Regions from separate parts of the Vibrio sp. QJM3NY_27 genome, predicted to be linked through region 3. Evidence: predicted binding sites of a transcription regulator. Region 3 holds the regulator's gene; each other region holds the start of a gene.
The links. Region 3 encodes MetJ, which represses methionine synthesis genes. Its sites were predicted from a motif close to TTAGACNTNTANANGTCTAA; they were not measured.

Region 1 (9,895 bases), 610 kb from region 3:
ATTGAGAATTGCTGGGTACTTTCCAACTAATGACCATGTCATAAAGAACGGAGTCCAGTCGATGTACTGACGTAAAGTAGCCACATCAAAGTCCTTGAAGATGTGTACTCCCAGCTTAGCGGGTGCTGGGGGAGTATACGCATTCCAATCGATAGCAACTTTATTGGCACGCGCTCTCTCTAGCGAGACTGGCTTAGTGCGCGGCTTTTTACGGTTGTGTTGATCGCGAACGCGATCGTAATCAATATCCAACTTCTCAACAAATGCAGGCTTCAGTTCGTTAGATAGTAGAGAAGTACACACACCAACAGCACGTGAGGCATTGTTTACGTAGACCACGGGTTCAGAGTAGTTCTGTTCAATCTTAACGGCTGTATGCGCTTTAGATGTGGTTGCTCCGCCAATAAGAAGAGGCAGCTTAAAGCCTTGTCTCTCCATCTCTTTAGCCACATGAACCATCTCATCCAATGAAGGAGTGATCAAACCCGAAAGGCCAATGATATCGACGTTCTCTTCTTTAGCTACCTTAAGGATTTTTTCACATGAAACCATCACGCCCAGATCGATAATTTCGTAGTTATTACACTGCAAGACAACGCCAACAATGTTTTTACCAATATCATGAACATCGCCTTTTACGGTCGCCAGTAAGATTTTTCCGTTAGTTGCACCAACGTCTTTGGTTGCATTAATAAATGGCTCTAGATGGGCTACCGCCTGCTTCATAACACGGGCAGATTTCACCACTTGAGGAAGGAACATCTTACCTTCACCAAAGAGGTCACCAACTACGTTCATGCCATCCATTAATGGACCTTCAATCACCTCGATAGGGCGAGAGGCATTAACACGAGCTTCCTCGGTATCTTCAACGATGAAATCAGTAATGCCTTTCACCAAAGAGTGCTCTAAGCGCTTTTCTACTGGCCAGGTGCGCCACTCTAACGCCGATTTATCTTCAACTTTGCCAACTGCACGCTCTAGATATTCAGTCGCGATATCGAGTAATCGCTCTGTTGAGTCGTCTCGGCGGTTTAGAACTACATCTTCAACGGCTTCACGCAAATCCTCAGGCACATTATCGTAAATCTCTAACTGCCCAGCATTTACGATGCCCATATCCATACCGTTTTTAAAACAGTGGTATAGGAATACTGCGTGGATTGCCTCACGAACGTAGTTATTGCCTCGGAATGAGAACGAAACATTAGATACACCACCAGAGATCATCGCATGAGGGAGATCGCGTTTGATGTCCCCTACTGCTTCAATGAAATCGACCGCATAGTTGTTATGCTCATCAATACCAGTAGCTACTGCGAAAATGTTCGGGTCAAAAATAATATCTTCTGGCGGGAAACCTACTTCATCAACAAGAATATTGTAGGCATTAGTACAAATCTCGACTTTACGCTCTCGAGTATCAGCCTGCCCTAGTTCATCGAACGCCATCACGATGACTGCTGCGCCATAACGACGAACCAGTTTAGCTTGCTCGACAAACTTTTCTTTCCCTTCCTTCAATGAGATAGAGTTAACGATGCCTTTACCCTGAATACATTTCAGACCCGCTTCGATAACTTCCCATTTTGAAGAGTCGACCATGACTGGTACTTTCGAGATCTCTGGCTCAGACGCACATAGATTAAGGAATTTAACCATACACGCCTCAGCGTCTAGCATCCCTTCATCCATGTTGATATCGATGATCTGAGCGCCGTTCTCAACCTGCTCTCGAGCAACACTCAAAGCTTCGTCGTAGAGCTCTTCTTTAATCAATCGCTTAAATCGAGCAGAGCCGGTAACGTTAGTACGTTCACCGACGTTCACAAATAGAGATTCTTTGGCAATCGTTAATGGTTCTAAGCCAGATAAACGGCAAGACACAGGCAAATCAGGTAATTGACGTGGAGTTACGCCTTCAACGGCCTCAGCCATGTGACGTATATGTTCTGGCGTCGTACCACAACAACCACCAATTAGGTTCAAGAAGCCACTCTCGGCCCATTCCTTAACGTGTTCAGCCATATCTTCAGGAGAAAGGTCATACTCACCGAACGCATTAGGTAAACCCGCGTTAGGGTGGGCGGAAACGTTACATTCTGAGATACGAGACATCTCACCAACGTACTCTCGCAATTCGTCAGGACCTAATGCACAGTTCAATCCAAATGAGATTGGTTTAACATGACGAAGGGCGTTGTAGAAGGCTTCTGTTGTCTGCCCTGAAAGCGTACGACCTGAAGCGTCAGTAATGGTACCGGAGATCATCACAGGAAGCGTGATGCCTACCTCTTCAAAAACAGATTCAACCGCAAAAGAACATGCTTTTGCATTTAACGTGTCGAAGATAGTCTCGATAAGAATAAGATCTGAGCCGCCTTTGATAAGTGCTCGTGTCGATTCGGAGTAAGCTTCAACAAGCTCATCAAAGCTAACATTACGATAGCCCGGATCATTAACGTCTGGGGAGATAGAACACGTTCGGTTAGTTGGACCTAACACACCCGCTACGAAACGGGGTTTGTCTGGGGTCTTTGCCGTCCATTCGTCTGCCGCTTCACGAGCTAATTTTGCAGCTGTAAAGTTAATTTCTTCGCTAAGGCTTTCCATATCGTAGTCGGCCATAGCGATGGTTGTAGAGTTAAAGGTATTGGTCTCGAGGATATCAGCACCGGCTTCCAAATATTCCATATGGATATCTTTGATAAGCTTAGGTTGTGTAAGTACCAAAAGGTCGTTGTTACCTTTTAAATCACTATGCCAATCAGCAAAGCGCTCACCACGATAGTCTTGCTCTTCCAATTTATAATCCTGAATCATGGTACCCATGCCACCATCAATCAGTAAAATTCGTTGCTTCAACAGAGCGTCAATCTTTTGCCTTACATTACTTCCCACGGTACAACCTCATTCCTTTAATTATCTCTCCATCCTACCACACATTAAAAAGGAGTCTAGACGTCTAAAAGATGAAATTGATTACCAAGTCATGACAAAAAAATGTTTGCTATTTGAGCATGAGACAACGAAAATTCATATTCATACTTTGTTACATGTTGGGATCCCAATGTCGGTCTATTACACCTTATGCTTCTTGTCCGCAGCTGCCATGCTTATTGCTTTCGTGAATACCAAAATTGGTAAAATGCAGACAACCATCGCCATTACAGCTGGCTCGATGATGTTATCTCTATTAATTATCATTGCGGGACAAAACAATTGGTTCCAATTGGCTGACATCGCCTCAGAAACCGTTGCCAGTATCAACTTTGAAGATTTCCTCCTGAAAGGAATACTGGGATTCTTACTCTTTGCAGGTGGTTTGGGGATTAAGTTACCTAATCTAAAAGATCAGAAATGGGAAATAACGGTACTCGCTCTTGGCGCTACACTGTTTTCGACATTCTTTATTGGCTTTGTACTGTATGGATTCTGTCAGTTTATCGGTATTCAATTTGACCTAATTTATTGCTTACTTTTTGGTTCTCTAATCTCTCCAACCGATCCAATTGCTGTATTAGCAATAGTGAAGAAGCTCGATGCTCCCAGACGAATCTCTACTCAAATCGAGGGAGAATCTCTATTCAACGATGGTTTTGGCCTAGTGATCTTCGTGACCCTATTTACCATTGCGTTCGGTACAGAAGCACCGACTGTAGGTAGCGTGACCATGTTATTCGTCCAAGAGGCTATCGGTGGTATCGTCTATGGCTTTGTTCTAGGTTTAATATTCCATTACCTAATCAGCAACACCGATGACCACTCGATGGAGTTGCTATTAACCATAGGTATTCCGACAGCTGGTTATGCCTTTGCTGAAGTCCTACATGTATCAGGACCGTTAGCAATGGTGGTATCAGGTATCATGATTGGTAACTGGACGCGCTTTATTGGATTCTCGAAAGAGAGTGAGGATCACCTAGACCACTTCTGGGAATTGATAGATGAATTCTTAAATGGCGTATTGTTCTTATTGATCGGTATGTCGATGTTGTTATTCAAATTCCACCAAGAAGACTGGATCTTAATGGCGTTCGCAGTACCTCTAGTGCTAAGCGCACGCTACCTAAGTGTTTTCTTGTCTTATATCGGATTCAAACGCTTTAGAACTTACAACCCTTGGTCAATCAAGATCTTAACTTGGGGTGGGTTGCGTGGTGGACTAGCTCTAGCCATGGCACTTTCAATCCCTTCAGGTATCTGGGTGATTGAAGACAAGGCAATAGATGTTAAAGAGATAATCCTCGTCATGACATACGCTGTTGTTGTGTTCTCAATCTTAGTTCAAGGTTCAACAATTACTCCGATGATAGAGAAAGCGAAACAAGCTGAGAAAGAGTTAGATTAACATCTCAAAATATTAAACTAGGCTGCCTAATATAGGTGGCCTTTTTTGTGTCTGATGAAAATCAGATTCACCAATTTCCTAACTGAAGCTCTAGCTGAAAGGTATATGTTACACATCGATCGTATCTCGACATTTGATGAACAATAATTAGAGTAGTCAAAGCTTAATCGGGGAATTTAGATTTGGCCTGAACCAAAGCGAAGACAAAGGATGTTTAATCATGATGCGAGCGACGTGATGAACAGCGATCTTAGCCAAAAATCTTACTGGCAGTGAAGCATACAAAGAACTCGTTCTTCTGCAGAGCTAGCGAGTCTATCCACTAGAAAAGAGTTCCGTTGCATAAGCATTCCTTCCAGAAAAATAATGAGACTCAAGGCCTAACAGCAACAGCTTTAGTCACTACCAGAAACTACGCAGCTAGATGAGTACTGAACAGAAAGCTCTAATGTTCGACTAAGTCTTTAAATACGGCAAGGTTGTACTTAGTAGGTGTTAAGCGATTCGATTAAATAGGGATAGCTAAAGGGAGACTTAATATTTCTAACATTACGTTAAAGGTGACAGGCATAAAAAAGCTCCAGCATTTCTGCCGGGACGCGCAGTCTAGAGCCTTAAATATCGCAGGGGTGGACTGAGCCGGCACTCCGGAGATTAGACCGGGCTGGCGATCCAGCTCCCAACATTGCTCCGTAGAAGCAACAGATGCAAAAAAGCCTCAGCATTTCTGCTGAGGCTTCGTATATGGCAGGGGTGGAGAGATTCGAACTCCCAACACGCGGATTTGGAATCCGCTGCTCTGCCAATTGGAGCTACACCCCTAAAACTTTTTACTACGTCAGATTCGAAAAAACCTCGCACTAGGCGAGGTTATCGAATAAGTGGCGGAGTGGACGGGACTCGAACCCGCGACCCCCGGCGTGACAGGCCGGTATTCTAACCAACTGAACTACCACTCCGCAGTGGTCAACTCACTAAGTGAGCGTCCATATCTCCAGGTCGGTCAACCTAAAGATTTAATTTAAAGCCTGGCGATGTCCTACTCTCACATGGGGAAACCCCACACTACCATCGGCGCTATTGTGTTTCACTTCTGAGTTCGGCATGGAATCAGGTGGGTCCACAATGCTATGGTCGCCAAGCAAATTTTAAAATTCGGAAAGCTTATCTAAAAGTATTTCTCTTCAAACGCATTCAAGGTCTGGTACATCTGAGTCCACAAAACCCCTTGGGTGTTGTATGGTTAAGCCTCACGGGCAATTAGTACAGGTTAGCTCAATGCCTCGCAGCACTTACACACCCTGCCTATCAACGTCGTAGTCTACGACAACCCTTTAGGGCACTTATAGTGCCAGGGAAAACTCATCTCAAGGCTCGCTTCCCGCTTAGATGCTTTCAGCGGTTATCGATTCCGAACTTAGCTACCGGGCAATGCCATTGGCATGACAACCCGAACACCAGAGGTTCGTCCACTCCGGTCCTCTCGTACTAGGAGCAGCCCCTTTCAATTTTCCAACGCCCACGGCAGATAGGGACCGAACTGTCTCACGACGTTCTAAACCCAGCTCGCGTACCACTTTAAATGGCGAACAGCCATACCCTTGGGACCGACTTCAGCCCCAGGATGTGATGAGCCGACATCGAGGTGCCAAACACCGCCGTCGATATGAACTCTTGGGCGGTATCAGCCTGTTATCCCCGGAGTACCTTTTATCCGTTGAGCGATGGCCCTTCCATTCAGAACCACCGGATCACTATGACCTGCTTTCGCACCTGCTCGAATTGTCATTCTCGCAGTCAAGCGGGCTTATGCCATTGCACTAACCACACGATGTCCAACCGTGTTTAGCCCACCTTCGTGCTCCTCCGTTACTCTTTGGGAGGAGACCGCCCCAGTCAAACTACCCACCAGGCACTGTCCGTAATCCCGATTCAGGGACCAACGTTAGAACATCAAAACTACAAGGGTGGTATTTCAAGGACGACTCCATCACATCTAGCGACGCAATTTCATAGTCTCCCACCTATCCTACACATGTAGGTTCAATGTTCAGTGCCAAGCTGTAGTAAAGGTTCACGGGGTCTTTCCGTCTAGCCGCGGGTACACTGCATCTTCACAGCGATTTCAATTTCACTGAGTCTCGGGTGGAGACAGCGTGGCCATCATTACGCCATTCGTGCAGGTCGGAACTTACCCGACAAGGAATTTCGCTACCTTAGGACCGTTATAGTTACGGCCGCCGTTTACCGGGGCTTCGATCAAGAGCTTCGACCGAAGTCTAACCCCATCAATTAACCTTCCGGCACCGGGCAGGCGTCACACCGTATACGTCATCTTACGATTTTGCACAGTGCTGTGTTTTTAATAAACAGTTGCAGCCACCTGGTATCTGCGACTCTCGTCTGCTCCATCCGCAAGGGACTTCACTGATAAGAGCGTACCTTCTCCCGAAGTTACGGTACCATTTTGCCTAGTTCCTTCACCCGAGTTCTCTCAAGCGCCTTGGTATTCTCTACCCGACCACCTGTGTCGGTTTGGGGTACGATTCCTTACAATCTGAAGCTTAGAGGCTTTTCCTGGAAGCATGGCATCAATGACTTCACTACCGTAGTAGCTCGACATCGTATCTCAGCGTTAGTAGTGGTCCGGATTTACCTAAACCACCCGCCTACATACTTGAACCTGGACAACCGTCGCCAGGCCCACCTAGCCTTCTCCGTCCCCCCATCGCAATTGTAAGAAGTACGGGAATATTAACCCGTTTCCCATCGACTACGCCTTTCGGCCTCGCCTTAGGAGTCGACTTACCCTGCCCCGATTAACGTTGGACAGGAACCCTTGGTCTTCCGGCGAGGGAGTTTTTCACTCCCTTTATCGTTACTCATGTCAGCATTCGCACTTCTGATACCTCCAGCAGCCCTTACAGACCACCTTCAACGGCTTACAGAACGCTCCCCTACCCCACATACCCTAAGGTACGTAGCCGCAGCTTCGGTGTATAGCTTAGCCCCGTTACATCTTCCGCGCAGGCCGACTCGACCAGTGAGCTATTACGCTTTCTTTAAATGATGGCTGCTTCTAAGCCAACATCCTGGCTGTCTGAGCCTTCCCACATCGTTTCCCACTTAGCTATACTTTGGGACCTTAGCTGGCGGTCTGGGTTGTTTCCCTCTCCACGACGGACGTTAGCACCCGCCGTGTGTCTCCCGGATAGTACTTACTGGTATTCGGAGTTTGCAAAGGGTTGGTAAGTCGGGATGACCCCCTAGCCTTAACAGTGCTCTACCCCCAGTAGTATTCGTCCGAGGCGCTACCTAAATAGCTTTCGGGGAGAACCAGCTATCTCCAGGTTTGATTGGCCTTTCACCCCTAGCCACAAGTCATCCGCTAATTTTTCAACATTAGTCGGTTCGGTCCTCCAGTTGATGTTACTCAACCTTCAACCTGCCCATGGCTAGATCACCTGGTTTCGGGTCTAATCCTAGCAACTGTACGCCCAGTTAAGACTCGGTTTCCCTACGGCTCCCCTAAACGGTTAACCTTGCTACTAAAATTAAGTCGCTGACCCATTATACAAAAGGTACGCAGTCACACCACGAAGGTGCTCCTACTGCTTGTACGTACACGGTTTCAGGTTCTATTTCACTCCCCTCACAGGGGTTCTTTTCGCCTTTCCCTCACGGTACTGGTTCACTATCGGTCAGTCAGTAGTATTTAGCCTTGGAGGATGGTCCCCCCATATTCAGACAGGATATCACGTGTCCCGCCCTACTCGTTTTCACTGATTATGATGTGTCGGTTACGGGGCTATCACCCTTTATTGCGAGACTTTCCAGACTCTTCACCTGCATCATTAAAAGCTTAAGGGCTAATCCAATTTCGCTCGCCGCTACTTTCGGAATCTCGGTTGATTTCTCTTCCTCGGGGTACTTAGATGTTTCAGTTCCCCCGGTTTGCCTCCTGTTGCTATGTATTCACAACAGGATACTTGCTTATGCAAGTGGGTTTCCCCATTCAGGAATCCCAGACTCAAAAGGTTATTACTACCTAATCTGGGCTTATCGCAAGTTATTACGCCTTTCATCGCCTCTGACTGCCAAGGCATCCACCGTGTACGCTTAGTCACTTAACCATACAACCCGAAAGGGTTTCTATTTGCTTTCACTTTAAAAAGTGAAGACAAATAAGCGTATGGCAACTAACCAAGGTTTTTGGTTGTCATCAAGAAGGGTTAATTCCTGATAACTGTTTGCCGGACTCAATTGTGAATCAAATAAATTTGATTCGAATACAAGACACTTGAATGTGTTTGTTGTGTTTATCTAATGAAAGATAAACATTGAGAACTTTTAAATTTGATTGAATTACTCGTAAGTAATCAATCAGTCAGCTTTCCAAATTGTTAAAGAGCTTGATTCAAACTAATGAACCATTTTTAAATACTCTGATAGAAGAGAATACTTAAAGATGGTATCCCGTAGGGGAGTCGAACCCCTGTTACCGCCGTGAAAGGGCGGTGTCCTAGGCCTCTAGACGAACGGGACACTAGTATCTCTTTTACTTTCTAAACCTAATCAATCTGTGTGGACACTCATCGTGGTATCTTCGTATAAGGAGGTGATCCAGCCCCAGGTTCCCCTAGGGCTACCTTGTTACGACTTCACCCCAGTCATGAACCACAAAGTGGTGAGCGTCCTCCCCGAAAGGTTAAACTACCCACTTCTTTTGCAGCCCACTCCCATGGTGTGACGGGCGGTGTGTACAAGGCCCGGGAACGTATTCACCGTGACATTCTGATTCACGATTACTAGCGATTCCGACTTCATGGAGTCGAGTTGCAGACTCCAATCCGGACTACGACGCACTTTTTGGGATTCGCTCACTATCGCTAGCTTGCTGCCCTCTGTATGCGCCATTGTAGCACGTGTGTAGCCCTACTCGTAAGGGCCATGATGACTTGACGTCGTCCCCACCTTCCTCCGGTTTATCACCGGCAGTCTCCCTGGAGTTCCCGACATTACTCGCTGGCAAACAAGGATAAGGGTTGCGCTCGTTGCGGGACTTAACCCAACATTTCACAACACGAGCTGACGACAGCCATGCAGCACCTGTCTCAGAGCTCCCGAAGGCACACCTGCGTCTCCGCTGGCTTCTCTGGATGTCAAGAGTAGGTAAGGTTCTTCGCGTTGCATCGAATTAAACCACATGCTCCACCGCTTGTGCGGGCCCCCGTCAATTCATTTGAGTTTTAATCTTGCGACCGTACTCCCCAGGCGGTCTACTTAACGCGTTAGCTCCGAAAGCCACGGCTCAAGGCCACAACCTCCAAGTAGACATCGTTTACGGCGTGGACTACCAGGGTATCTAATCCTGTTTGCTCCCCACGCTTTCGCATCTGAGTGTCAGTGTCTGTCCAGGGGGCCGCCTTCGCCACTGGTATTCCTTCAGATCTCTACGCATTTCACCGCTACACCTGAAATTCTACCCCCCTCTACAGCACTCTAGTTCACCAGTTTCAAATGCAGTTCCGAGGTTGAGCCCCG
Region 2 (9,895 bases), 1.6 Mb from region 3:
CAAGTAATCGGCACTATCTGTATATTGCCCTTTCCCACTGTCAATTGGATACTCGCGGACCGCTACGCCCAAGCCTTCGCCAAGATTCACCTTGGGCCAGGTCTGTATTTTCCAGCCTGAGGCCTTCAATTGCTCATCAATTGATAAGCGCGCCTGCGTTTCCGGTTTTAGTCCGTCAATATCCATAATCTAATCCCAAGCTTTGTTTCATTGATTAACTTTCGAAAAACTCTTCGTCAATTTTTTTCAAATGCAATACATCTTCATCACGGCTGCCAATGTTGTATCGCAACATCAACTTAGCCAACTCTTTACCATTAATAAGCACTATGCGCATCCCCAAATCTTTAGCTGTTTGTATGGCTGAAGAAGTAAATTCGGATGTAGTGATGAAAATGCCTTTTTGTGCTTTCTTCAGACTAAGCGCACCAAAGAAGTCTCGAATTTCACCTGCCCCAACGTTATTGCCATCAGCATAACGCTTAGCCTGGATGTAGACCTGATCAACACCAAGTGGATCTTGATTGATTACGCCATCAACACCGTTATCACCGCTCTTCCCAAGCGTATGGGCCATTCCCTCATCGCTTCCGCCATAGCCCATTGCTAGTAGCAGATCAATAAGTAGTTGTTCAAAGAAGGCTGGAGATACTTTACGAGTACGCGACAAAATATCTGACGCTAAGGCATCGTTAATCTGCTTGTAAGCTGCTCTTAGCACTTCATCTGGCGTCGCATCATTATCAGACACAGTTGTATCTTCGACTTTGTCTGAATCACAGTTTTTTTGTTTAGTGAACGCATTGAAGTCATCAAAACGTTTAAGGTATTGGTTATTGATCTCTTCGCCACTATTTAGGGCTTCTTTCCCCAAGTCTGTTATCACGAAGTGACCACGCCTTACGGAATCCAAAAGCCCAGCTTTGGCTAAATAAGTTTTGGCCCATCCAACTCGGTTGGTAAATGCAGCTTGTCGCCCACTAGGAAGAAGCTCTGTTCTCTCGTCTTCAGACAGATTGAATTGCTCAGCTAGCAAGTCTATGACGTTGCTAAGCTTAACTTCTTCATTTTTGGCAGCCTCTAACACTGGCTTCATTAACTCTTGATAACTTGGAAGCACTACAAACCCTAACCATTTGACTTTTAGTTTCGGCAATATACCCGAATATACAATCAGTTACATTGATATACGTTACGTTTATTTAGACTTACCAGCGAGTCCAATTATCAATGCACCTAAAGCGGCTCCCGCAATGAAAGTACCGACATTGCTTCCCTCTTGAGATTTAGCCTTTGTCGTATTACCTCTCGGTTGAGACTGAACGGCTACCTGTTCACTTTTTTGAAGGTTGTTCACCGTATTCACAACAGAGTGGAATAGTTCTTCTGGAGCTATACCAAGAGCTTTCGCACATTCGAACATCTGATCAACGGAAAACGTAGATTTTCCAGACTCCAAACGGCTATAACTCGCTTGTGAAAGCCCCATCATGTCAGCCAAAACGCTCTGCTCAACGCCTAACTCTTTTCGCTTATTCGCAACGACTACGCCCAAAATAGATGAATATGAAACCATTTTATCTTGCATTTTCACCACCAATAACAAAAAAACACTTGATCAATTAAGTGCATAGGCATAAGTTAAATGAATTGATATACGTTTTACGCATTTCAATGTTAATTTTGAATACACATACTTTAAATCAGAAAGGAAAAATTATGAAGAATAATCTTAGTATTGGTGATCTACTTTATCGTTCAAAGCTGCTCGTGGAGCATGCTGGAATTTATCTAGGAAAAGGGCGAGTGCTTCACAACTCTCCAGATGGAAATGTAGAAATTTGTACCTTAGAAGAGTACGCACATGGGAAACCAGTGAAAGTAGTCTTAAGCCATTTAAGTGAAGAACAGAAAAATGAACTGTTTTATCAAGCAGAGCTGTTGATCAAGAAAGCTAAAAAATATGGGTTGTTAGCAAACAACTGTGAACATCTAGCTTCTACAGTGCTACATGGCAAGCCATCAAGCGAACAGCTACAAGCGGCAGGTCTTGGCGCTGTTGCAGGCTTACTTTTGGCTAGCTGCAATCAATCAAGAAACTCACTGTTGTATATGCTAGCAGGTGGACTTATTGGGTGCATCGCTATCAATGCGGCTCGTCAATATGATCGTGTTTTATAAATGGGAAGTTATAACACTCCGCTCTTTTCAAATCAGCAGAATGCCATACGTTCGCGTTTACTATTATATAGCCACACTTTGTCTCTATATACTTTCGATCGTAGGACCGGAGTTACAGGCACAAAAAAGCCCACACTAGGTGGGCTTTTTTGCTTGTTCATAAAGAACGAATTTGGTGCCCGCTACTGGACTCGAACCAGTGACACCTTGCATGTCATGCAAGTACTCTAACCAACTGAGCTAAGCGGGCAATGCTTTGAAACTTAACTAACCGCTTTACTAAGTGGCTAACGCTTCAGAACGAGATGGATAATAACGAGTGAATGGGTAGCGTGCAAGGATAAATTTGCACAAAACGGTTCGTTTGCTTTTAAAAACAACAATCAGAATAAATTTTAAACACAAAGCAGATCAACGGCTTGAAGTAGATCACATTTCGCCTCTAGTTCAATAGCTATATACATCTGCCTGTTTCGTGTCTTACCCCTCTGATAAAGTATTTTAACTCAAGATATTAGTTAGAATCTTCATCCACATCGAATACAACATTGTAGTTCTCTGTATACGTACAGTTTGGCTGACGGCTACAAGTGAAGAATCGTCGGCCTTTGTAATCGCCTTGGCTGGCCAGTTTGATGATCATCGGGCTGCCGCACTTCTTACAGAATCGAACTTCTTTTGATGGCTCGATTAAATCGATGTGTGCTGCCAGTAACCTCTTCAAACGGCTCACTTGGTAGCTGTGTTTAATAGATGCACCAATCAGTGGCAAGCCTGCCGATTTACACACGTGGATCAGTAGCTTTTCTCGATCGGCCTTTCCCTTGTTGAGCTCTTTGCCGTTATCAAGTTCGATGATCACGCGGGGCTCTAACGTTCGCGGGTCACAGACGACAAAATCAAAGTAGCTACGTGAGATTTTGTTGTTGGCGATAAACCAATTCTTTTTGTTGTTCGCCTTAGCAGGAACAAGAACGTTCGACATGCTGACCTTGGCAAACACTTCGCCATGGTTACCCACCGCGGATTTAAGTGCGTTATAAAATGTCGCCTGTTGCGCCGACATCAACGACCCTTTTTTCTGATAGGCATGATCTTTGGTATCGTCATGCTTCACTAGATACTTTTGGATAAAGTAAAAGAACACAACCAGAACAATTACAACGATAAAGATATTAGTCATTTTCCAACACAATCACGTCTGTATAGGGATTAAGAGAGTGGCTAGCGTATGTAGAAAAGCCTCACGTGGCAAGCAAAAGAGCGATAGTTGCCAACCAGAATCACGACCTTTGAATGCTGTAATCACCAAGAGGTCGCTCATACGCTAGACACACCTCTCCTATTTGGTAATCAAATCATCAATTACACTCTAGATTGATTTAGATCAATTTACCTAAATTTGTGATCAACTAGTCTGAAAAACGTTAGGCAAATGTTAATAAGGAAATTGATATGGAACTCAAACAAGACCCAAGATGTTATACGGACGTATGTGTAGACGGTAAATGGTTCCACTATGACCACTGCGGAACTCGAGCTTATATGTTAAAAGGCGGTGCTTCCGCGGTGATTGAACTGGCAAAAGAACCGGCTACAGAGGGCGAACTGGTTGAAATGCTGCAAGGTGCCGCTAAATAACTCATTTAGAAAATGTTGATATAAATAAACTCGACATATCGCTAAGTAAACCCCACTTCTCACTCAAATTTTGATATTAGCGATCTCAGAGTGTTCCAGAAGCCATTCTTATCTCACGAAGATCAGAATGGCTTTTTGTTTCCTGATTAGCGATTAACTTTCAGCGATGATGACTTGATTCCTACCCGACTCCTTCGCTTGATATAATGCATCATCCGCGGCTTTGAGGTACTTCTTGTAAGTATCTTGATTGAGTTGCTCATGAGCAATACCAATCGACGCTCCTATCGATGTGGTGAGGTCTAAAGAACCGGAGTGCGTATCAATTGGCGTTTCAGCAATGCCTAAACGGATAACGTTCAATTGTTGTTCAGGATCGACGGATCCAGATAGCAACAGGACAAATTCTTCACCACCCCAGCGAGCCACTACGTCATTCGGAAGCAAATGTTGTTTAACGCGCCTTGCGACTTCCACTAATACCTCATCACCAACATCATGTCCAAAGGTGTCATTAACGCGCTTAAAGTGGTCAAGATCTAAAATAACTAAACTGATTCCAAACCGTGAAGTATTAAATGTCATTGGCTGAGTTAACAACTGCTCTAGATAGCGTCGGTTGTATAAACCCGTTAGCGCACACGTTGTAGATTGGGTGACCAACGCTTTATTTTTACTTTGAATGCTGCGAAGCCTTATCAACAACAATGCGACACTGATCATCACCATTATTCCCAACGCGACAACAATTCGATTTCGTAACTGCTGCTTATCTAACGTCAGCTCACCAAGCTCTTTTTCTGCGTTAAGCAGTTCATTTTCTTGGGCTAATGATGCCGTGGTGAAATCTTGCTCTAGTAAAAAGATATCGCTCTGACGCTTATCAAACAACAGCGCTTTGTTACCTTTGTAGTAGAGTTTAAAGTAACGAAGTGCGTTTTCGCTGTCGCCTCTCGAATCGTAATATTCAGCAAGTGTTCTTAAACCGAGGACTTTCCAACTGCGAGTACCCACAACGTCGAACATTGCAGACGATCGCTTAAGATCAGCGAAGACAAAATTATCTCGGTTCAAACCGATATTTGCTAAGGCTCTGTTTAAGTAACACTGACCCAGTTGAAGTGTGTATTTGTCCACTCCCGGATATCTGAGACACAAATTTGCGACCTGCCGTGCTAACTCAAAGTTCTTTTCCGCCAACAACACATCACTCTCTGCTTTCAACAAGATGATTTTGTATCGCTCACTCACATTATCGCCATTGAGCTTAGCCGCACTTTGATACGCCTCTCGGCCTTTAACCAAATCACCACTGCGCAGATAAGCAAAAGACTCATTTACATGCAGCACACCGATGGTAGAAGCTTCGAGTAGTCCACTCTTGTAATAGAGTCTTTTAGCTCTTTTAATCAACTTGAGCGCTTTAGGCCAGTCTTCTAAATAGATATAAAGCAGTGCCATATTTGACACTAACTTACTATTATAGATGTGTTGAGGGTACTTCTTGCCAAGCTCTAAGCCTTTATGGAAAAAATATTGAGCTTCAGGAAAGTCATTGCGGATATTATTGATGACACCAGCCGTGTTATAGGCCTTAATCAACAACTCTTCATAGTGGAGTGATTCCGCGATATCTATCGCTGCTCTGATTTGGATTTCAGATTCCGCTAGCTCGCCCTTACTGATGTATTCGATCGCCAGTTCAACAAGAGATTGGGCCTTTAGCCAACCCATATGTTCGTGTTGTGCGAGTGTTTTAATCTGTCTGACGTATTCTGAAACCGCTTTGGTATCCAGCTTGTGCTGGGCGAGGTTCGACAAAATCATCAATTCATAGGCACGATAGATGGCTTTATCTTGATGGGGGAACTTAGCTCGTAGAGCCTCTAGTTGTTGGGCAGCTAGATTAGGATCACCACGAGACACATCGAGAATATCAATCAATGTAGCTCCGTATTGAGAGAGTAATAACTCTTTCTCTGGACTATAAACACTCGGATTTTCAGGGCGAATGTGCTTTAAATCATCGTCATAAGTTGGATAGAGCAAATACAGCCCCAGCACAACACTCATTAGCACCACTAAAAGGAATGAACCTAACACATTGTTTCTATTCATTTATCAGTGCCATTATTGATTACATTCCAATTTCATCGACGTTTTTTCAAAGCGGTTAAACATTATACCCGACAGATATACAGATTAAAATCCTGCGCATTGGAGAATCTGAGTTGGCTTTTTCTCATCAATTAGAATAATCAGGCAACTTTCTTGATTTAACTCAGATAATCATCTACCTCATTGGCGTTATAGTAATTTTCCTGTTCCTACCTCCGCGACTTCTTTAGAACGAGCGGAAGCATAATGAGAATTAACAATGACCCAAATTAATGAACAACGTCTTGTAGAACATTTCTGCGATCTAGTGAAAATTGATAGTGAATCTCGTAATGAAAAAGCGATTGCTGAAGCGTTGGCTGAACAACTTGGTGAACTAGGTTTTGAAGTTCACAAACTGGCTGTCCCTACAGAAGTGTCTAACGGTTTCAACATCTACGCTCGTCTAGATGGCACTCTTCCAGGAAGCACAGTGTTCAGTTGCCACATGGACACAGTAACGCCAGGCATCGGTATTGAGCCAATCATCGAAGACGGCATCATCCGTTCAAAAGGCAACACCATTCTAGGTGGCGACGATAAATCAGGTATCGCAGCTATCATGGAAGCGGTTCGTTGCATCAAAGCTGAAGGCAAAGAGCACAAAACTATCGAGATTGCGTTTACTGTCTTCGAAGAAGGTGGTCTGTTCGGCTCTTTGAACTTCGATATGTCTTACATTCAATCTGAGCACGCTATCGTACTTGATACAGGTGGCCCAATTGGCACCATCGTAAACGCAGCTCCAGGTCAGCAAAAGATTGTTGCTAAGATCAAAGGCCGCCCTGCTCACGCTGGTCTAGCGCCAGAAGAAGGCATCAGCGCAATTCAAGTGGCTGCAGACGCTATCACTAAGATGAACCTACTTCGTATCGATGAAGAAACTACGGCAAACGTCGGTATTGTTGAAGGCGGTCAAGCGACCAACATCGTAATGCCGGAACTTAAAGTAGTGGCTGAAGCACGTTCTCTAAACGGTGAAAAGCTAACAGCTCAAGTTGAGCACATGATCTCTACATTCCAAGAAAGCGCGAAGCAATTCGGCGCTGAAGTAGAAATCGAATCTACTCGTGCTTACGATGCATTCGTGATTGCAGACGATCACCCGCATATTCTTTCTATCAAATCAGCGTTTGAGAAGCTTGGCGTAACCGCAAATACTAAACGCACTGGCGGCGGTAGCGATGCGAACAACTTCAACGCGAAAGGTCTAACAACGGTTAACCTTTCTACTGGTATGGCGAAAGTTCACACCACTGAAGAATACATTGCAGTGAAAGACATGGTTGCAATCACTGAATTTGTTGTGGCTTACGTAACGCAATAATTTAATCCATTAGTTAGGTAGTCACTTCTATCTAGCACAATGAAAAAAGCCGAGTACACATACGACGTGTGACTCGGCTTTTTATTGTCTGCGTTTAGCCTAAAGCTAACGTCTACCAGAAATTTCGTCTAAAAACCCCTACGCTTCCAGAATTGGCCTTCGTCTTTTGCAACAAGGTCGAATGTCTTATCGGCAATGATGTTGCCTTTTAACTCCACGGTCATGCGCCACTTGCCTAGCTTGTTCGAGACTGGCGCCCAGATGGTGTCACCTAAGTAGAAATCCCAGTCGTTGTTACCGACATGCTCTTCACCATCGAACGGTTCGAGCACTTCACCCTTGTCTGTGGTGATATCCGGGTGATAGATGCAGTAGCGGATCTTTTCACCTTTGGCTTTCTTGATATTCAAGATATAGCCAAACTCTACGTCGATTTCAGCACCAACAATGGTGGTGAACTCTTGGATTTTTGGAAGGTCTTTAGATTTGGAATCCCACGTTGTGTAGATCCCGTATGATGTCATGTCGACCACAACAGAGCGCTTTGCCATTTCAATCGTTACCTTGGAGTTGTTCTATTCATCTAATTCTATTTGCCATTCAGCCACGCAAGCAGAGGAAGAACGATGCTATTCTTGCCAATCTTTTGCCATGCGCTTAATCACTGACGGTTCGATGTCGTGAATGCTGCCATATTGCTCTCGGCATACTTCGATGATCAAGTCAGCTTTGTATTTTCTTGCAAGTTGACGGTAAGCCTTCATTTCCCAATGCTTAATAAAGGTATTCGAAACAACAACATCCAACCCTTGCTTCAAGCCATTCTCTGCCGTGTTCTGACACCACTCATGAGCTTGCTGTAGCTGCCTTGGATCAAAATAGTAGTCACCTTGCTCATTCACGTAATACATATCGGCTTCGACATGCAACGCATCGTAGGTTTTTGCTTTTGTTGACTTGCCAGAACCGGGCAACCCTCGAATGAGTATTAACTTCATCTGTCACTTTACAGGCTAATTCGAAAACATGAGTTTATCGTAAATGCTAACCGCTTGCTCTGATAACTGCCTAGTTCTACATAACAGAACCAAGCACTTATGCATTACTCGGGTAGTCGTTAAACATTATAAGACTCCCTCGACGTCGGAAGGTGGCTTCTGATAGAAAACACAAATAATTTACATCTATCCATTTTGGATATCGACAAGCGTACCAAACTACTATAGATTTAGATGTATAGACGTCTACATATCTAGCTTAGGGAGAAAGCTTTGCCTATTCGCATTCCAGACCAATTGCCAGCATCTGATGTTCTTCGTGAAGAAAACATCTTCGTGATGCCGTTATCAAGAGCATCGACGCAGGAAATTCGTCCACTTCGAGTCTTGATCCTCAACCTAATGCCGAAGAAGATTGAAACTGAAACTCAATTCTTACGCCTACTATCAAACAGTCCATTGCAAGTGGATGTAGAGCTGCTGCGCATTGATGACCGACCAAGCAAAAACACACCGACCGAACACCTTGATAACTTCTACCGCCAATTTGAAATGGTCAAAGGGAGAAACTTTGATGGATTGATCATCACTGGTGCACCGCTTGGCTTGGTTCAATTTGAAGATGTGATTTACTGGGACCACCTAAAAACCATCATGGAATGGGCAAACAAGCACGTGACCTCAACCTTGTATGTGTGCTGGGCGGCTCAGGCTGGTTTGAAACTACTGTATGATTTGCCAAAGCGCACTCGTAAAGAGAAGCTTTCTGGTGTTTATAATCACGAGATTCATCACCCTTACCACCCGCTTCTGCGTGGCTTTGACGATACCTTCTTAGCACCGCACTCTCGCTATGCAGATTTCTCTCAGGAATACTTAGCCGAGCATACCGACCTTGATGTTCTTGCGACTTCTGATGTGGCTGGCGTATACCTAGCGGCAACCAAAGATAAGCGAAACGTGTTTGTAACGGGTCATCCTGAATACGATGCGCATACATTGCACGGTGAGTACGTTCGTGATTTAGGCGAAGGTATGGAACCCGTGATTCCAATCAACTACTACCCGAACAACAATCCAGATAATAAGCCTGTCGCAAGTTGGCGTAGTCATGGGCACTTGCTATTCTCGAACTGGTTGAACTACTGCGTTTACCAACAAACGCCTTACGATTTGGATCACTTCAGCGAAGACAACTTTACCAAAGACGATTAAGTTCTTTCTTCCAATTCACAAACACATAAAGCCGTGTTCAGTAGGTTGTTGATAAACACCAAATTGGACACGGTTTTTTTATGGTGTTTGAGTCGCATTCCATAATAGATTTACCACTTCAATGGGTTTGATTTCATATGATGGGTTGGTGTTCATAAGGAGCTTCACATGCCCGCCAAGCCGTTATTATCTAAACCTATTTCATTACACCGCGCCCTTTCGCTATCGAGTCTGATACTACTCGCCTCTCTTTCGTTGGTCGGTTGCGTTTCTGTCACTGAAGGACCGCCAAAGATTGAAAGCGACCCTATTGCGATGTCTGAATCTCGTATTGAATTAGGTTTGGGTTATATGGGACAAGGGAATATGGTGAGAG
Region 3 (9,895 bases):
TTGCAGCTTGCTTTCAAATTTTTCGAATAGCGTGAAAGCATCTGCCGTACCGCCAGCAAAACCTGCCAGTACTTTATTGTTGTATAGGCGACGTACTTTACGGGCATTGCCCTTCATTACAGTATTGCCTAGAGATACTTGTCCATCACCCGCGATGACGACTTTATTATTACGACGTACAGATACAATGGTAGTCACGAGTAGGGCCTCTTAATATTTCTTATCTTTGGGTATAAAAAGTATATGAGGATGGTGCTCGGATAATTCAAGGAAGGGCGAGTGATGTCGCGCAACTTATCGGCGGAAGTTGTAAGGAAAACTGACTAAAGGGAGTAAATAAAAGAAAACCTCCACAATGGGAGGCTTTCGGAGTTTGGTTTTCGGCTTTTGCTAAGATTAAGGCTGCGACTATCGCTAAATCTAATCGGTGTCTTTCCAAATAGCGCAAGGTTCGATTTTCGCCCGTTGCAGCTTATGGCGATCTCGCTCTGCATCTCGCTTCAATTTGTATGGCCCTAGAACCACACGGTACCAGCTACTGCCGTCTTTTTTACGGATTTCACTCGAGATACCTTGGAACGCAATATCTAACTTGCGCGTTTCTGCCTGTGCTGACGTTTTGTAAGCGCCACACTGCATCACGTAAGGGATCTTAGAGATCTCTTGTTCTTTGGCTTTAACTTCAATCTCGCGGCTTGGCAGCGTTTCAACGTAGTCCCACTTCTCTTCAGGAGGTGGTGGAATCACTTTCGCTGGTTTTGGCTTAGGTTTTGGTTTGGTTACCACTGGAGTTGGCGGCTCAGGATCATTACTCAATAAGTAAAGTCCATAACCAAAACCACCGGCAAGGAGGATCGCCAAAAGACCACTGCGCCAAGGTTTACGGCGAGGGGCTTGTTTCTTGGTCGGTTTTTTCGTGCCACGACCGCGCTTTACATAATCTCTATTAGCCACAAGACAATTCAATAGTTGCTGATTCTGTCCTCATGGTAATCCAGATTGCGCGAGGATAATAGTGCAGAAATGGAAGCGGCACATCAAAATGTGCCGCAGATTTATAAGGGTATTTCTGAGGGTTACATTCGAGGTGGTGCGGTGCTGCCTCTAACGACTAATTTAGCTTCAAGCAGACGCGAACCTGCTTGCACATCGTTGCCCTTCAATAGGTCAAGCATCATCAACATCGCTTGGCGTCCAATCTCATAACGAGGCTGAGAAATAGTGGTTAGTGGTGGATCGCAGTATTGAGCGAATTGGATGTCATCAAAGCCAACAATCGATAGGTCTTGAGGAACACGTAAACCTAGCTTCTTCGCTTCTTGAATCGCACCAATCGCCATCGCATCGTTATGACAGAAGATCGCTGTAGGTTGTTCAGGAAGTGCAAGTAATTGACGAACCGCTTGCGCACCCGCTTCAAAGGTGAAATCGCCCACCGTGCTGTAAGCTGGGTTCATTGATACTCCAGCGCGGCGCAATGCTTGTTGGTAGCCTTGTTGACGGAACTTACACAGGGTTGCAGTCGTTGGTCCAGAGATCTGAGCGATGCGCTTATGACCTAACTGAGCGAGGTAATTCACGGCTTCAAATGCAGAGGTTAGGTTGTCGATGTGAACCGTTGGCAGTTCAAGCTCAGGTGCGAATTCACACGCCATAACCATTGGCGGTAAGTTCTTTTGCTCAGGCTTACTGACATCAAATGGATGATCAGTGCCAAGCAGTAGCATACCGTCTGCTTGTTTTGTGAAGACCAAGTTAACAAATGAAGACTCACGCTTCTTTTGTTGACCACTGTCACCCAGTAGAACGAGGTAGTCATTCTCTACAGCGGCATCTTCGATACCACGAATGATTTCGGCGAAGTAAGGGTCACAGATGTCAGGAACGATAGTAATGATGGTTTTTGATTCGTTGCGACGTAAATTTCTAGCTAATGTATTGGGTGAGTATCCAGCTTCAAGTACTGCTGTCTCAACTCGTTTACGAGTCGAAACCGAGACTTTTTCAGGGTTCATCAATGCACGTGATACTGTTGCCGTTGAGACGCCTGCTAGCTGGGCAACATCCTTCATTGTCGCCATAAATTAAACCCTCTTTTAAGTTCCTTTGTCGCCTAAGTATTTAAGGCGTGAATAATTAATACAATCGGATAGATATTATGAAAGTGTTGCTAACACTTTTTTTATTGCAATATTTTATTCGTTTCATCCGTGTAAAGTTACGGCTAGATTAACAAAAATCACATGACTAGTGTGAGGTTGCTCACGAGAAATATGAAATATTTGTGAACAAACTTATCATTAGTTTTAACCCAAGTAGGTTTAGCTCAAATCTTGCGGCTCAATATCGAGTGACCAACGGACTTTTTTCGCAGCAGGTAACATATTAATTGCCGGCTTCGCACTCATTAATAACTTCTGCATTAACGAACGAGTCTGAGTTTGTAGAATCAACTGCCAGCGTGATTTGCCCGCTCGCTTGGCCAGTGGCGCTGGGGTGGGGCCTAGAACCATGCAATATTGGTCAAACAAGGGGTGCGATTCTAATGTATGACGAACCTGACGCAAGAACTCTTCCACCAAATGTGTGTCATTGGCTTCCGCTCTAAATAGAGTCATAAAGGTATAAGGTGGCAGCATCGCTTGTTTACGCTCGGCCAATGCGGTTTGGGCAAAGTGGTTATAGTCTTTGTGCAGCAACGCTTGTAACAAGCCATGTTCTGGATGGTGAGTTTGTAAGATAACCTCACCCGGCTTACTGGCACGGCCTGCTCGACCGGCGACTTGAGTAAACAGTTGCGCCAACCGTTCAGAGGCGCGGAAGTCACTACTATATAAAGAGGCGTCCACATCCAATAACGCCACAAGTGTCACGTCAGGAAAGTGGTGGCCTTTAGCAAGCATCTGTGTACCGATAAGAATTTGGTATTCACCTTTACGAATCGACTCGAGCGCACTTTCTAAGCTGCCTTTGCGGCGGGTGCTGTCTCGGTCAATACGAATGGTTTTGTATTCAGGGAATAGCTGACCAAGTTGAGCCTCTAGCTGTTCGGTACCAACACCCACCGTCACTAAGTTCGCTGAACCACAGCCTTGGCAATTGTGCACGATATGCTGCTGAGAACCACAGTGGTGACAGCGCATCTCATTGCTGTACTGGTGATAGGTGTAGTAGGCATCACAACGCTTACATTCCGCTGTCCAACCACAATCGTGACACATCAATGCGGGAGAGAACCCACGGCGGTTGAGAAACAACATCACTTGGTTGCCCGCTTTGAGGTGTCTTTGCATTTCAGCAATCAACGACGCAGACAAGCCACTTTCTAGATATTCACCCTTCACATCCAACACTTTATTGGTGGTCGGCAGCGCGACACCCGCACGTGAGGTCAGGGTGAGGTAACTGTATTTACCGATCTGAGCGTTGTGCAGCGTTTCAAAGGCCGGAGTCGCCGAGCCTAACACAACCGGAATCTGCGCTTTATGAGCACGCATGATCGCGACATCACGAGCGTGGTAGCGTAGGCTATCTTGCTGCTTATAAGAGGCGTCGTGCTCTTCATCGACAATGATAATTCCCAGATCAGCGAACGGCGTGAACAGAGCCGAGCGCGTACCAATCACAATGCCCGCTATTTTGTCACGTGCTGATAACCAAGCATTCAATCGTTCAGAATCGTTTAATCCAGAGTGAATCACCTCAACAGGCACATTAAAACGACGCTTAAAGCGATTAATCGTTTGTGGAGTGAGGCCTATTTCCGGTACCAAGACTAATGCTTGTTTACCTTGCTTGAGAATCGGCTTGATCATATTGAGGTAGACTTCGGTTTTACCTGAGCCGGTAACCCCCTCTAGCAAGAAGCAACTAAAATCGGTTTGGCTATTTACTGTCGCAATCGCGATCGCTTGTTCAGCATTGAGCTTCGGCTTGTCTTGTTCGTTTTCAAGTTCAACTGGCCATGGCTGGCGCTTTGGCTTTTTCTCTACCGACTCAATCCAACCTTTCTCTTCCAACGTTTTAAGCACTGCGCTGCCTACTTCCTCGTCAATGAATTCTTGATGAGGAACAGGGCCGTGCTCAAGCATGTGCATCACTTTGGCTTGCTTAACCGCACGACCAAAGCCTTGCATCAGTTGATCTCTGCCTGATGGGGTCAATTGCCACTCAACCAGCGTTGCGAAGTCGGCAGCTTTGCCTTTTCGTAAAGCGCTTGGTAGAGCATTAGCCAAGGTTTCACCCAGTGGATACTGATAGAACTGGCTGCACCATACCAAGAGTGAGTAGACCGATTCTGGCCAAACAGGTTGGTTGTCTAATAAGGCTTTAATGGGCTTGAGCTTGTCTAGATCGAATTCAGATTCGTTAACCAGAGCTGTAACAATACCTGTTAAGGTTTGTCGTCCAAAAGGCACAGAGACTCGTCCACCAATAATCGGGAATAGGTGGTTAGGAATCTTGTAATCGAACTGCTTGTCTAGTGGAACAGGCAGTGCCACGCGGGCAATCATTGGACGCATAAAGGGACAGCTTTATCTGAGTTGACGAGAGCGAACAGTCTAATGGATAAGGGCGTTAAATTCGAGGAGCAGTTTGGATGAGAGTATCGAGTTAACGCAGGAAGATAACGAGAGCCCGAAATCTCAGGCCGACAAAGGAAATAAAAGAGGCTATTGGTGAAAAATGTATCAAATCAGTTGATCCTGCCTTATAGATTCATTACTATACTGCGCCTTAAAGGTATGGCTTTATCGCAGTTTAGTGATGCAGCGGTGTCTTTATTTTATTTTTTAACTACGTGTGGTGTACGGCTTAGAATCGTATAGCGACACGGCCTACTTGAGGTTATCCCATGAAAACTGGTATCCACCCAGAATACAAAGCAGTTTCTGCAACTTGTTCTTGCGGCAACACATTTGAGTTCAACTCAACGCTTGCAAAAGAATCTATCCACCTAGACGTATGTGACAAATGTCACCCATTCTACACTGGTAAGCAACGTATCGTAGATACTGGCGGCCGTGTTGATCGCTTCAACAAGCGTTTCGGTGCTCTTTCTAGCAAGAAGTAATTCTCGCTATTTAGACATAAAAAGGACACTTCGGTGTCCTTTTTTGTTGCCTGAAATTTAAGAAAATGCTGAATCATATTCAACCATCAACTTCTCGAAAACGACAGGCAAACCGCTTGAGTTTTGTTTCATAACTTACACCCAATACTCCATTCTCGAAATCCGCTCGAAAGTTCAACAAGCGACAGTAATTTCAACTGCTCACTGGTCTTATTAGTAGTGAAATCTCGTTTTTTAATGAGACAGAGGCTTTAACCACCTAGGAACTTTGAAGTACATCTATTAACATGAACAAGATCCCCCAAATAATAATATCCTAGGAACCTACACCTATGTCTGAAGACAGCCGCCAAGATCAATCCTCTCAAGCGTTATCGCCTCAAGAACAATTCCGTCAGCAAGCTCTTGATTACCATGAGTTCCCAATTCCAGGCAAAATAGCCGTAGCACTGACGAAGCCTGCAAATTCTGCAGAAGACCTAGCACTTGCATACAGCCCAGGCGTGGCTGAGCCTGTTCGCGAGATCGCACAGAACGTTGATAACGTTTATAAGTACACAGGTAAAGGCAACATGGTTGCAGTTATCTCTAACGGTACAGCGATTCTTGGCCTAGGTAACCTTGGCCCTATTGCTTCTAAACCTGTTATGGAAGGTAAAGCGCTATTGTTTAAGCGTTTTGCTGGTTTAGATTCTATCGATATTGAAGTAAAACACCGCACAATCGATGAGTTCGTTGATACGGTTGCGAATATCGCAGATACATTCGGTGGTATTAATCTAGAAGACATCAAAGCACCTGACTGTTTTGAGATTGAGCGTCGCCTGATTGAGCGTTGTGATGTCCCTGTTTTTCACGATGACCAACACGGTACAGCGATTGTAACGGCTGCAGGTATGCTGAACGCGATTGAGCTTCAAGGTAAGAAGCTTGAAGAGTGTAAGATCGTTTGTTTAGGTGCTGGCGCAGCGGCGGTTGCTTGTATGGAACTGCTGATCAAGTGTGGCGCTCAGCGTGAGAAGATTTACATGCTTGACCGTAAAGGTGTAATCCACACTCGTCGTGAAGACCTGAATGAATACAAAGCGCTATTCGCAAATAACACGGACAAGCGCACGCTTGAAGATGTTATCGAAGGCGCTGACTTGTTCTTGGGCGTATCAGGTCCTAACCTGCTACCAGCTAAAGCACTCACGCTGATGGCTGATAAGCCTGTTGTGTTTGCATGTTCAAACCCAGATCCAGAGATCAAGCCAGAGCTTGCTCATGAAGTTCGTTCTGACCTTATCATGGGTACAGGCCGTAGCGATTACCCGAACCAAGTAAACAACGTACTTTGTTTCCCATTCATTTTCCGTGGTGCGCTTGATGTGCGTGCGAGCGAAATCAATGATGAGATGAAGCTGGCTGCGGTTAAAGCGATTCGTGAACTAGCGAAAGAAGAAGTTCCGGCTGAAGTACTCGCCGCTGCAGGTGAGACTGCACTGGAGTTTGGTAAAGGCTACATCATTCCTAAGCCAATGGACCCACGTCTACTTCCTCGCGTAGCAAAAGCGGTTGCAGTAGCGGCCGTTGAATCTGGCGTAGCTCGTATTGAGATGCCTGCTAACTATATGGCTTAATGCTTTAATAATTTAATAGCTTAATAGCTTAATAGCTTAATAGCTTAATAGCTGTTGCTCTATTGAGCGAAAAAGAATAATAAAAAACCGACTCATAGGAGTCGGTTTTTTTTATGTCTATCATTCACAGAGCAGCTACCGATAACGTAGTGGGTGATGTGACAAATAAGGTTCAGCTATAGCGAATCAATATTGAAGGCAGTGACTGAGTTGTTTTTATTCTTCGTCAAACGCTTCGAATTCGATACCCATCTCTGTCATCAGCTTTTTCACTTCAGTCGGGATGTCGTCTGGACGGTCTTTACGGAGATCTTCATCCGTTGGCAGTGGTTGGCCTGTGTACGCATGTAGAAAGGCTTCGCACAGTAGCTCACTGTTTGTTGCATGGCGTAGGTTATTAATCTGGCGGCGAGTGCGCTCGTCAGTAAGAACCTTTAACACTTTTAGAGGGATAGAAACTGTAATTTTTTTTACTTGTTCGCTTTTCTTTCCATGCTCAGCATATGGGCTTATGTATTCACCATTCCAGTCGGCCATTGCGTACCTTCATCACTTTAGTTGTTAGAATAAATTAATAGTGGTGATTTTAGCGGGATTTACTGCCATAAGCAAAGACATATAGACGTCCAGAAGTGTTGACGTCTCACGTTTATGAAAGTAAAGTGAATAACATATATCTAACACAGCCGCAGAATGCCGACAAGCCGCTGTGATTCTCAGACGCAAAACTTGTAAGGAAGCACCTATGAGCAGCCGGAAGCCAGCAACAATCGCAGTACGTACTGGTATCGAGTCAGACACGCAACACCATGCCGTTGTCCCACCTATTTATCTTTCGACTAACTATGGGTTTCCCGCTTTTGGTGAAGTGCCAAAGTACGATTACACCCGTTCTGGTAACCCAAATCGTGGTTTATTAGAAACGGCATTGTTTGAGCTTGAGTCTGGCAAAGGTGCAGTGGTGACTAACTGCGGTACTTCGGCGCTTAACTTATGGGTTTCGGCTTTCTTAGGTGGCGATGATCTTATTATCGCTCCGCACGACTGCTACGGCGGTACTTACCGCCTGTTTAATACCCGCTCGTTAAAAGGTGACTTCAAAGTTTTGTTCGTTGATCAATCGGATCAAGCAGCGTTGGATGCGGCGATCGCGCTCAAGCCAAAGTTGATCTTAATAGAAACGCCATCGAACCCGTTGGTTCGTGTGGTTGATATTGCAGAGACTTGCCGTAAAGCGAAAGAGGTTGGTGCTCTGGTTGCTGTCGATAACACGTTTTTGACGCCGGTGTTCCAAAAGCCTTTAGAGCTGGGTGCTGATTTTGTTATCCACTCAACCACCAAATACATCAACGGACACTCAGATGTTATTGGTGGCGTTGTCGTGACGAAAACTGAAGAGCACGCTGAAGAGCTTGCATGGTGGGGCAACTGTATTGGTGCGACCGGCACACCATTTGATAGTTACATGACTCTACGTGGTATTCGTACGCTAGGTGCACGTATGCGTGTTCACGAAGAGAGTTCACGTGAAATTCTGACAGCGCTGCAACAACAAGATCTGGTGGGCACTATTTACCACCCAAGCCTTCCTGAACACCCAGGTCACGAGATCGCGAAGAAACAGCAGTTGGGCTTTGGTTCCATGCTGAGCTTTGAGTTTGCGGGCTCTTTTGAAGCGCTTAAATATTTTGTCGATAAGTTAGAGCTATTTTCTTTGGCTGAATCACTGGGTGGTGTTGAAAGCCTGATTTGTCACCCTGCGTCGATGACTCACCGTGCGATGGGCGAAGAAGCATTGGCAGAAGCGGGTGTTTCTCAACAATTACTGCGCCTTTCTGTTGGCCTTGAAGATGCGGAAGACCTAATCGACGATCTCAAGCAAGCGTTTGAAAAAACACAACGCTTTATCGCTGAAGGGGAGGCTTAATAATGGCAACCTTTCGCCAGCTACATAAATTTGGTGGCAGCAGTTTAGCGAACCCTGAATGTTACCAACGCGTGGTCAACATTCTTAGAGAATATTCATCAGCGACGGATTTGGTGGTGGTATCGGCCGCAGGTAAAACAACCAACCGCTTAATTGAGTTTGTCGAAGCGCTCGACAAAGATGGTCGTATTGCTCATGAATGCCTGCAAACCCTTCGTCAGTTTCAACTTGAACTGATTGAGGCTCTGCTTGAAGGTGAAGCCGCCTCGCAACTAACGGCAACCATCCAACAAGAATTTACCGCTTTGGGTGAGCTAACGGCTCCCTTGAGTGAAGCACAAAAAGCACAAGTACTGGGTCATGGTGAGGTTTGGTCTTCACGTTTGTTGGCGACGTTGTTGTGCCAGCATGACTTACAAGCAGTTGCTCAAGATGCACGTGCCTTTTTACGTGCAGAAGCGGGTGCTCAACCTGAAGTTGACCGCGCACGCTCTTATCCTCTGATTAAAGAAGCCTTGGCGCAGCATGCACATTGTCGCGTGGTAATTACTGGCTTTATGGCTCAGAACTGCGAAGGCGAAACGGTGCTGCTTGGGCGTAACGGTTCGGATTACTCTGCAACTGTTATTGGTGCTCTAGCTGAAGTTGAACGCGTGACAATCTGGAGTGATGTGGCGGGCGTATACAGCGCAGATCCTCGTTTGGTTTCGGATGCGTGTTTATTACCTCTGCTTCGCCTTGATGAAGCCAGTGAATTAGCTCGTCTTGCGGCTCCAGTGCTACACAGTCGAACGCTACAGCCTGTCGCTCAAAGTGCCATGGATCTCAGCTTGCGCTGCAGCTACCAGCCGGAGGCGGGCTCTACACAGATAGAGCGAGTACTGGCATCGGGGCGCGGTGCAAAAATTATTACCTCTTTGGATGAAGTTCTTATCGTGCAACTGACCTTTGGTCACGGCCATGATTTCGACCGTCTGGAGAGTGAAGTCCTTGAAGGGCTTAAGCGTGCTCAATTAGAGCCGCTTGCTTATGAATTAGAACCCGATCAACACTGCTTGCGCCTTGCTTACACGGAAGAGATCGCTGGTGGTGCATTAGAATATCTACAAGACCACGCGATTGAAGCTGAGATTAAACTGAAAGAAGGTTTTTCTCTGATTGCTGCAGTGGGGGCGGGTGTGACTAAGAACCCGAACCATTGCTACGGTTTCTACCAACAGCTCAAGAGCTCGCCAGTAGAGTTCATCTCAGAAGCGAACTCAGGCTTAAGCT

Region 1: metH (methionine synthase) is a predicted target of MetJ. The motif match lies at 2,950-2,969, and genes of this name have one in related genera.
Region 2: metA (homoserine O-acetyltransferase MetA) is a predicted target of MetJ. The motif match lies at 8,535-8,554, and genes of this name have one in related genera.

The regions. Positions count from the first base shown of each region.
Region 1 is NZ_CM173511.1:325,191-335,085, reverse strand. It holds gene metH (methionine synthase) at 1-2,901, opposite strand, end outside; gene AC3CIA_RS01580 (cation:proton antiporter) at 3,071-4,351, shown strand; tRNA gene AC3CIA_RS01575 (tRNA-Trp) at 5,097-5,173, opposite strand; tRNA gene AC3CIA_RS01570 (tRNA-Asp) at 5,234-5,310, opposite strand; rRNA gene rrf (5S ribosomal RNA) at 5,378-5,493, opposite strand; rRNA gene AC3CIA_RS01560 (23S ribosomal RNA) at 5,591-8,484, opposite strand; tRNA gene AC3CIA_RS01555 (tRNA-Glu) at 8,821-8,896, opposite strand; rRNA gene AC3CIA_RS01550 (16S ribosomal RNA) at 8,963-9,895, opposite strand, start outside.
Region 2 is NZ_CM173511.1:1,609,414-1,619,308, reverse strand. It holds gene AC3CIA_RS07330 (type I restriction endonuclease subunit R) at 1-186, opposite strand, end outside; gene AC3CIA_RS07325 (restriction endonuclease) at 215-1,120, opposite strand; gene AC3CIA_RS07320 (helix-turn-helix domain-containing protein) at 1,199-1,588, opposite strand; gene AC3CIA_RS07315 (NlpC/P60 family protein) at 1,720-2,181, shown strand; tRNA gene AC3CIA_RS07310 (tRNA-Val) at 2,355-2,431, opposite strand; gene AC3CIA_RS07305 (DUF2726 domain-containing protein) at 2,696-3,364, opposite strand; gene AC3CIA_RS07300 (hypothetical protein) at 3,637-3,822, shown strand; gene AC3CIA_RS07295 (GGDEF domain-containing protein) at 3,976-5,940, opposite strand; gene AC3CIA_RS07290 (M20/M25/M40 family metallo-hydrolase) at 6,200-7,306, shown strand; gene AC3CIA_RS07285 (DUF3859 domain-containing protein) at 7,435-7,857, opposite strand; gene AC3CIA_RS07280 (ATP-binding protein) at 7,936-8,304, opposite strand; gene metA (homoserine O-acetyltransferase MetA) at 8,578-9,519, shown strand; gene pilW (type IV pilus biogenesis/stability protein PilW) at 9,688-9,895, shown strand, end outside.
Region 3 is NZ_CM173511.1:3,245,112-3,255,006, reverse strand. It holds gene hslV (ATP-dependent protease subunit HslV) at 1-198, opposite strand, end outside; gene ftsN (cell division protein FtsN) at 421-954, opposite strand; gene cytR (DNA-binding transcriptional regulator CytR) at 1,077-2,081, opposite strand; gene priA (primosomal protein N') at 2,322-4,523, opposite strand; gene rpmE (50S ribosomal protein L31) at 4,856-5,074, shown strand; gene AC3CIA_RS14625 (malic enzyme-like NAD(P)-binding protein) at 5,407-6,696, shown strand; gene metJ (met regulon transcriptional regulator MetJ) at 6,913-7,233, opposite strand; gene AC3CIA_RS14615 (O-succinylhomoserine (thiol)-lyase) at 7,442-8,623, shown strand; gene AC3CIA_RS14610 (bifunctional aspartate kinase/homoserine dehydrogenase II) at 8,626-9,895, shown strand, end outside.